Regions from separate parts of the Nocardiopsis coralliicola genome, predicted to be linked through region 1. Evidence: predicted binding sites of a transcription regulator. Region 1 holds the regulator's gene; the other holds the start of a gene.
What was found. The regulator LexA, encoded in region 1, represses DNA repair genes until DNA is damaged. The targets are predictions, from matches to a motif close to TCGAACANNTGTTCGA.

Region 1 (4,344 bases):
CTTCCGCGAACAGCACTAGATCTAGTGGTCAAACCTAGGGGCGCACGGAGGCGGGTGCAAGCCCGCCGCACCCTCTTCGGCGGGGCCCGGGACGGAGACCGCAGGTCAGCCCCGCGCGCATCGCCTTCCACCCCCGCCCCAGCCGCGGGCGTGTCGCCGAGGCCGCGGGCGGCGGGGTGGCAATCGCCACGGCTCCGGCGCCGGAGCCGGAGCCTCGGGCATGGGGAAGGGATCGCGCTGACGGGCGCCTGAGGAACATACCCCCAGGTGGGGACCTCTGGGAACGGGCCTACTGCGGGCCGCGGGCCCGAACCGGGCAGCATCCGGGGAACCGCCGCAGCACAGCGCCGCCGGCGCGCCCGCGGCCGCCGCTCGCGCGCAGGCCGCATGCGGCCGCACCCTACGCCCGCAGGGGCGCGGGGCGCCGGATGCCCGGAAACCCGGGGGCGTCGCCGGGCCGGCTCCGGGGGCCGCAGCGGCCCGCGGCGGCGGCCTCGGCAGCCGGCGCGGCGGGCGGGGGCGCTCAGTGCCTGGGGACGCGCAGGATCTGGCCGGGCTCGAGCTCGGTGCCGGCCAGGCTGTTGAGTTCGACGATGGAGTGCACGGTACGGCGGGTGTCCTCTGCGGGGGCGACGCGCTCGGCGATGAGCCAGAGGCTGTCGCCCTCCTGGACCACCACGGTCGGGGACACCGAGCCGCTGAAGAACGACGCAACCGGAGCGGCGGAGGCGGAGCCGGCCGAGGCGGACGCCGCAAACAGCAGCGAGACCGCTCCGGTGGCCAGTGCGCAGAGCAGCGCCACGAGGACGGCGCGGCCGCGGAGGGTGAGCCGCATCCGGACGGCCGGGGGCGCACCGAACTCGGGCAGGCCGGATACGGCGGGCGGCGGCGTCCACTCGGGGACGTCGACGGCCCAGTCGTAGGGGGCCGCGGGACGCCGGTGCCCGGGCCGGGATTCGGGGCGGTGCGGCCGCGCCCCGGCGGACGGCTCGGACGCCCCGCGCTGGCGCGGGACGACCGGCGCGGCGCCGGACGGGCCGGGCGGCGCGGAATCGACCATGATCGCTCCCTTCGAACGCCCGTTCGTTGGAACATGCGTTCGACTAATACCGCATCCAGCCGTTTTTTTCATCACCATCTCGAACGTTTGTTTGATCTCACTGTGTGCAGGCACTACCGTTGGACACGCTTGACTTCCGGCTCCGGCGCGCGCGGTTGAACGCGGGGCGCACGGTTCCGGGACCGCCGTGACGCGGGGATCGTCGCCCGACAGAGCCCCGCGCGTCCCGCCGCAGCACTGACCCACCACCCACACGCGACGACCGCGAGATCACCGCCGAGGAGGCCGGCCGTGCCGGAGGAGAACCACGGAGCGCAGGAACCTCGCGCGGCCGGAGCGGGTCCCACCGCGCTCCGGCCCGTTCCCCCGCCGGAGCACGCCCCTGCAGAGGCGGACGGCGAAGCCGCCGCATCGGCGCAGGATGGTGCCCCCCGGCTCACCGCGCGCCAGCAGAGCGTCCTGAACTGCATTCACCGCTATGTGCGGCAGCGCGGCTATCCGCCGTCCATCCGGGAGATCGGGGACGCCGTTGGCCTGTCGAGCCCGTCCAGTGTCGCGCACCAACTGAAGGTCTTGCAACGCAAGGGGTACCTCCGGCGCGACCAGAACCGCCCGCGGGCGGTCGAGATTCGCATTCCGGGCCAAGCGCCGGTGCGCTCCTGGGACGAGCTCGAGGCCGACCCCCAGGGCGACCAGTCCCGAGCTGCGCATGTGCCGGTCGTGGGCCGGATCGCGGCGGGCGGGCCGATCCTCGCGGAGGAGTCGATCGAGGACGTCCTCACGCTGCCCAAGCAGATCGTCGGCGAGGGCCGCCTGTTCATGCTCACCGTGGTCGGCGACTCGATGACCGACGCCGCCATTACCGATGGTGACCTGGTCGTTGTCCGCCAGCAGCCGGAGGCCAACAACGGCGACATCGTGGCCGCACTGCTGGGCGACGAGGCCACCGTGAAGGTGTTCAAGCGGGAGCAGGACCACGTGTGGCTGCTGCCGCGCAACGACGCCTACGCACCGATCAACGGCGACGAGGCCACCATCCTGGGCAAAGTCGTCGCCGTGATGCGCCGGATGTGACCCCCCGCGCCACCCGCGTAACGAATCAGCCTCCTTTCGGATCGGCCCCGTGACCTTCACCTGAAGTCACGGGGCCGTTGCCGATTCGGAACGCATCGGAGACCCCTGGTGGCGGGCTTCCGGCACCCCCGGCCGCCGGGCGTCCGACCGGGGCGGCGGCGCGCCAGGGACCTTCGTCCCGAACCGGGGCGGCCTCCATCACCCGCGCTGCCCGCCCCGACCGGCGGAGGCCGCGGTGCTGCCGGGGCAGCGGGCGGCCGGGCGCCGTACGGTAGGGCCATGCCCGTCTCTCCCCTCCCCCTCCGGCGGCTCCCGCTGTGGCGGCACTGCCTGCGCACCGCCGCGGCCGTCGGCACCGCCGCCGCCCTCGCCGCGGGCTGCTCCCCTGCGGCGCCGCCCACCGCGGAGCTGCCCGGCGCCGATCCGGTCGAGCACGAAGTGGAGTTCGACGGCGGCTCCGGAACCGTGCCCGGCACTCTTGCCCTGCCGGCGGAGGCCGGAGAACCGGTGCCGGCCGCACTGATCGTGTCCGGGAGCGGGCCGACCGACCGGGACGGCAATTCTCCGGGGCGCCCCGACGCCGGGACCAACCTGAACCTGGCGCGGGTGCTCGCCGGCTCCGGCGTGGCGTCGCTGCGCTACGACAAGTACGGCAGCGGGGACCGCCCGGTGCCGGAGTCCGGCGAGGACGGCGCGGAGGCCTCCTACGGGCTGTTCGAAGAGGAGATGGCCGCCGCCTACGCGGAACTCGCGGCGCGGCCCGAGGTCGACCCCGAGCGCATCGCCGTGCTCGGCCACTCCGAGGGCGCCCTGTTCGCGCTGGGTGCCCCGGAGGCCGTCGAGGGCCCGCCGCCGGCCGGCCTGGTGCTGGTGGCCCCGCCGGGCGAGGTGTACCTCGACCTGATCGACCGGCAGATCACCGAGCAGGTGCGCTCGGCGGAGGCCGCCGGCAGCATGGACGCGGCCGGCGCCGCCGACCTGCTGACGGGCACCCGCACCGCGATCGCCCGGGTCCGCGCCGGAGAGCCGCTGCCGCAGGACCTTCCCGAGCAGATCGGGGGCATCTTCGCGCCGGAGACGGCCGGGTTCCTCCGCGAGATCGACGCACTGGACCCGGCGGAACTGGCCGCGGACCTCCCCCCGGGCATGCCGACCCTGGTCCTGCGCGGCACCGAGGACGCACAGGTGACCGCCGGCGAAGTGGACCGCCTGGCTGCGGCCCTCGGCACCGAGCAGATCGGCCTGGACGGCGCCGACCATGTCCTGCGCACCCGCCCCGGCGGCCCGGGCTCGGCGGCCGCCCCCGACGACCAGCGCCCCTTCACCCCGGATGCGGACGGCCCTCTCGCCGCATTCTTCGCCGACCTCCCGCCGGCCCGCGCCTAGGGCCTGCCAGGGCGCCGCGCAGCAGGGCAGGTGTCCACCCAACACACCCCCTGGGCAGCGGCCCGATCCCGCACCGAGGCCGCGCCGGCCTGCCGCCGGCCCGCACCAGGGCGCCCCGGCCAGCCCGGAGGGCCCGGCGGACCCCGCGGCTCCGGCCGATGCCGGTCGCTGCGCGCACCGTTCGGCCCCGGCCAGCGCCGCGGCGCGGTCAGGCGCCGCACGAGTACGCCCGGCCCTCCGCGCCCGTTCCGGGCTACCGGCCTCCCCCGGCCTCTGACCGCCGGCGGACCGCCGGCCGCCCCGCTGCGCCCGCGGTACGCGCGCGCTCCCCCGCCGTCGAGCAGGCGGCGGCCTGCGGGCGGGCTCGGCCCGATCGGGCATCGGCCGCAGGCCCCGGTCGGCGGAGCCAGCAGGACGGGGCGGCGCCGCTCGGCGTGTCCGCCGCAGGCCGAGAGCCTCGGCGGGCAGGAGTCCCCCAGTCAGTTGCGCCTACCGCGCCCGCGAACGCGCGGCGGCCCGGCTTCCGGTGCGGCCGGCGCCCGCCGGGCGCTTCGGGATGCGGACGGACACCGCCGCGGTCGGCCGCCCAGAGCGGGCCCGAGCGGGTTGCTTCTGCCGCTCGCGCCTCTGGCGCGGGAGGAATGCCCCGCCAGACGCGGGCTGCCCCGTTGCCGCTCAGGCGCGGAGCGCACGCGGCGGACCGCCCCGCGCGGCTGGCACTGCTGCGCTGCGGCGGTGCGGCGCCCCCGGTCAGTCGCGGCCTGCTTCGGCGGAGGCGAGAACGGAGTGGGCGAGGCGCTTGGCGCCGTCGACCATGTCGGCGT
Region 2 (4,344 bases), on a different contig from region 1:
CGGGGTCCCCGGAGCCGGCCCCCGAGCAGTCCGCCCGCCCGGTCGTGCCCCTTCCCCCGCCGGCTCCGGCCGGCATGGAGCAGCCGCAGCGCTGACCGGCGCGCGGCCGGCACCGCCCCCGGCCCCTGCCCTCATCGGGTGGCGGGATGGCGGCGCAGGCCGCCGCCCTCGGGCACCAGCAGCGCGTGCGGCCGCTCGCCCCCCGCGCGGGCGCGGGTGACCTCGTCCCTAGACGTCCGCTCCACTTCGAACCCGATCGCGGCGGCTGCAAACGGAGCCTGCGCGAACACCCTCGCTGCCGCGTCGGCAAACCAGGTGTCGAGCGGGGCCCGCCATTCCAGCGACGCCGCCCCGCTCTGCGGGTCGAACGGGAACCCATCGATGCGCGGCTCGGCGCGGCGCAGCTCGGCCATCGGCACGTACAGCCGCAGCACGGCCGGGTCCGCGGCGTCGAACCCGGCGCGGACGATCCGGCATCCGCACGCGATCTCCGTCGCCCCTGGTGAACCGTCTGGCGGATATCGCACGGCGCCCAGCAGCCGCCCGGCCCCGCGCAGCGCTTCCGCGGTGCACGGCACTTCCCCGGCCCCGGTGCCGCTCGCCCTGAAGCACCCCCGCACCGGCACCGATCCCACAGCGCCGAGAGCACGGGGTGCACCGTTGCGTCCCGCCCGTCCGCAAGATCCATGTCCAACCGGTAATGGCCGCCGGTCCAACTGGCGTTCTCCACTGTGCTGCGCGGTGGCATGGCCGAAGTCGGCGGCATGTCCACCATGATGGCTGACCCTGTTGCCTTCCCTCCAGAGGACACCGCCCGGCCCGCACCGGCATCGCGTGCACACTGGCCTGCCACCGCAGACCCATCCGAAGAGGCGGCGGCTCCGCCGCTTCCCGTGCCGGCTGCCAATCCGCGCAGTCCTCCGCGGCCGAGCGGACGGAGGGTCAGGCACGCGTCGGGGCCGGCTCCCGGGGCGTGCCGTGCAGCGACGGGATGAGGGCGACGGCGGTTGCGGCGGCGGCGAAGGGGAGGGCGAGGGACATGATCTGGGTGCCGTGCTCGATCGCGTCGGGGAGAAAGAACAGCAGGCCGAGGTTGATCAGGGCGTGCAGGACGCCGGCGATGAGGAGGTTGCCGGTGCTGTCGTGCAGGAGCAGCACGGAGAGGATGACCGACACCGAGACGGTCATCAGGAAGAAGCCGGTGATGGCCCACGGCTCCTGGGCGAAGACGTGGATGTGCCAGGCGCCCCAGAGCAGGCCGACCGCGATGCCGGTCGCCACCGGCCCCCAGCGCTGCTGCAGTTCGGTCTGCAGGTAGCACCGCCATCCGGCCTCCTCGCCGCACGCGCCGATCAGCTGGGCGGCGAGGATCAGCGCGATCGGGAACCCGGAGCCGCCGGCCCGGCCCGGTTCGAGAGCGCCGCCGAACACTCCGGTGTACAGGCCGAGCGCGGCCGCGAACACGGCGGCGAACAGGGCGGTCACGCCGGCCAGCCGGAGTGCGGCCGCCCGGGAGAGCCGGAGCGAGAACCGGGCGGAGCGGCGGAGGTCCGGGCTGCGCCAGCGGAGCAGCCACACGGCCGCGGCGCCGAGCGCCGGGGAGAACTGCACGATCTGGATGACGACGTCGGGGACGCCGAGCGCCGGTTGGGCCGCGCCGAGGAGCAGCGAGGCGGCGGCCGTCACCGCGACGAAGAGGGCGACGTTGGCGGCGATCGAGCGTGCGGGCATGGCGGCGCCTCCTGGGGACCGCGCGGTGCCCGGGGGAGGCTCCTGCCGGCGCGGAACATCGGGAGGCTACTCCTCCGGCGCGGCCTTGGCGGCGGGCCGCCGCCGGGTGTCCGGTTGCGGCCGGGATCGCCTGCGGTTGCGGGAGAGTGGACAGGTGTTCGAATGTGTGTTCGAATATCGGCCGTGCGCTGGGAAGAGCTGAGAGACGATCACGGGACCGAAGGGCTGTTCGGCCGGGCCGAGGTGGCCGGGGAGCCGGACCGGGGAACCGGGCGGGCCGGGCTCGGGGCGGCCGAGGGGCCGGTGGCGAGCGACGGCGAGCCGGTCGCCGTCGAGATCCGCGCGCGGTCCATCATCAACCGGGTCGGCGGAGACGACCCCATGTTCCGCTGGACCCTCAACCCCTACCGGGGGTGCAGCCACGCGTGCGTGTACTGCTTCGCGCGCCGCACGCACACCTATCTCGACCTGGACGCGGGGCGGGACTTCGACACCAAGATCATGGTGAAGGTCAACGCCGGCGAGCTGCTCCGCGCCGAACTCGCGCGGCCCGCCTGGGCGGGCGAACCCATCGCGATGGGCACCAACACCGACCCCTACCAGCGCGCCGAGGGCCGCTACCGGCTGATGCCGCAGATCATCCGGGCGCTCACCGAGGCCGCGAACCCGTTCTCCATCCTCACCAAGGGCCGGCTCATCCTGCGCGACATCGACCTGCTCGCCGAGGCCGCGCAGGTGACCGACGTCCGGCTCGCCGTCTCCATCGGAATGGTGGACGAGGACGTCTGGCGCACCGTCGAACCGGGCGCGCCCCGGCCCCGGAGCCGGCTCGATGTCGTCCGCCGCCTCACCGACCGCGGCCTGGCCTGCACGGTGCTGATGGCACCGGTCCTGCCCGGCCTCACCGACTCCGCCGAGCAGATCGACGCCACCGTCGCCGCGATCGCCGATGCGGGTGCCGCGGCCGTTACGCCGATCGTGCTCCACCTGCGCCCCGGCGCCCGCGAGTGGTACCGCGCGTGGCTGGAGCGCGAGTATCCGCGGCTCGTCCCGCTCTACCGGGAGCTCTACGGCCGCGGCGCCTACGCGCCCGAGCACTACCGCCGCCTCGTCTCCGCCCAGGTCCGCCAGGCCGCCCGCCGGCACGGCATCCCCGGTCCTCCCGGCCCCTCCGAACCCTCCGGCGGCCACCGCCAGTCGAACGCCGCCCCCGCCCCGGAGCCGGTCCCGCCGGCGCCGCGCCAGCTCCGCCTGGTCTGAACGCGCGGCGGCTCCCGCGCGTGCGGCGATCGCCGTCGTGGGCACCGCCCTGCGCGGCTCCGCCCGCGGCACGGTCCGGTCCGGGCCAGGTGCGCAGATCCCGACCGAGTGGCGGAGGCCGGACCGGGCCGGCGCGTTCCGCACTGCCCGGACCGGGGCGGGAGCTGCACGGGTCGCACGGCCGGCGAGGGAGTCGGGGCGGGTTCTCCGGACTGCTGCGGAGGGCGCTGCGAGGGGCGTGCCTGGTCGCCGCGCAGCAGGACAGGTGCCCGCCCAGCACGCCCTAGGTGCGCGCCCTGCGCGTCGGGCGGGTTTCGCGGACGCGGCGGGGGTCGCGCGGGGAGCCGGCCTCGGGGACGCGGCCTCCCGGCCAGAGGACGGCTTCGGCGGTGCGCCGGAGCGCGGCGACGTCGTCCGCGGTGGCCGGCGCCTGCGCGCGCAGCAGCCGGCGGACCGTGGCGTAGGGCAGGTCGGCCACGGCGAGCACCACGTCGGCGCGGGGCCGGCCCCAGCGGGCGGCGTAGGACTCGATCGCGTCGGTGAGGCGGCCGCGGTTGTCGCCCGCCCTGCGCTCGGCCTCCGCGGCATCGCCGCGCAGCAGGTCGCGGATGCCGTAGCGGAGCAGCAGCGCCGCGTCCCGCCGGTGCTCGGCACACCACGTCAGCACCGTGCACGCCGCATCGGGGCCGGCCTGCGGCCCGGAGCCGCCGAGGGCTTCCAGGTAGGGGCCGAGAAAGCGGTCCTGCGCGCGCAGCCAGGCCGCCGCCACGAGGTCGTCGCGGCGCGGAAAGCGGTGGTAGACCGAGCCGCTGGGCGCACCCACCGCCGCGGCTACGGCGGAGGCCGAGGCGGACGCGGCACCCGCGTCCAGGATCAGGTCGGCGGCGGCGTCGAGAATGGCGTCTCGGGAGTGCTTGACCGGTCGCGGCATGGCATCGACAGTAGACCCCATAACGAATTAGAGACGAATCTCTAGGAGTGGTCATGGTCAACGTCGTCCACCGCCGCGTCCTCGATGCCGACCCGTCTGACGTGGGCCGACTCCTCGACACCCTGGGCAGCGCCGACGACCGGCTGTGGCCCCGTGAGCAGTGGCCCGCCCTGGAGCTCGACGGCCCGCTGGCCGCCGGAGCCGCGGGCGGACACGGCCCCGTGCGCTACACCGTCGTCGCCTATGAACCGGGCCGCCGCGTCCGGTTCCGCTTCTCTGCACCCGAGGGCTTCCTGGGCCACCACTGGTTCGTCGCCGACCCGATGGAGGCCGGGGTCACGATGCTCTCCCACCATCTGGTCATGCGCGCGGTCGGCCCGGCCCGCGTCACCTGGCCGCTGTTCTACCGGCCGCTGCACGAC

Region 2: the regulator LexA is predicted to act here: its motif matches at 1,890-1,905, upstream of ACYVGT_RS08875 (Rv2578c family radical SAM protein).

The regions. Positions count from the first base shown of each region.
Region 1 covers NZ_BAAGXT010000024.1:10,085-14,428, forward strand. Annotated here, with positions in the region: gene ACYVGT_RS17075 (LysM peptidoglycan-binding domain-containing protein) at 524-1,060, opposite strand; gene lexA (transcriptional repressor LexA) at 1,352-2,134, shown strand; gene ACYVGT_RS17085 (alpha/beta hydrolase family protein) at 2,414-3,520, shown strand; gene ACYVGT_RS17090 (hypothetical protein) at 4,271-4,344, opposite strand, start outside.
Region 2 covers NZ_BAAGXT010000008.1:143,413-147,756, forward strand. Annotated here, with positions in the region: gene ACYVGT_RS08860 (RDD family protein) at 1-95, shown strand, start outside; gene ACYVGT_RS08865 (hypothetical protein) at 132-527, opposite strand; gene ACYVGT_RS08870 (CPBP family intramembrane glutamic endopeptidase) at 943-1,731, opposite strand; gene ACYVGT_RS08875 (Rv2578c family radical SAM protein) at 1,915-2,991, shown strand; gene ACYVGT_RS08880 (TetR family transcriptional regulator) at 3,275-3,922, opposite strand; gene ACYVGT_RS08885 (SRPBCC family protein) at 3,976-4,344, shown strand, end outside.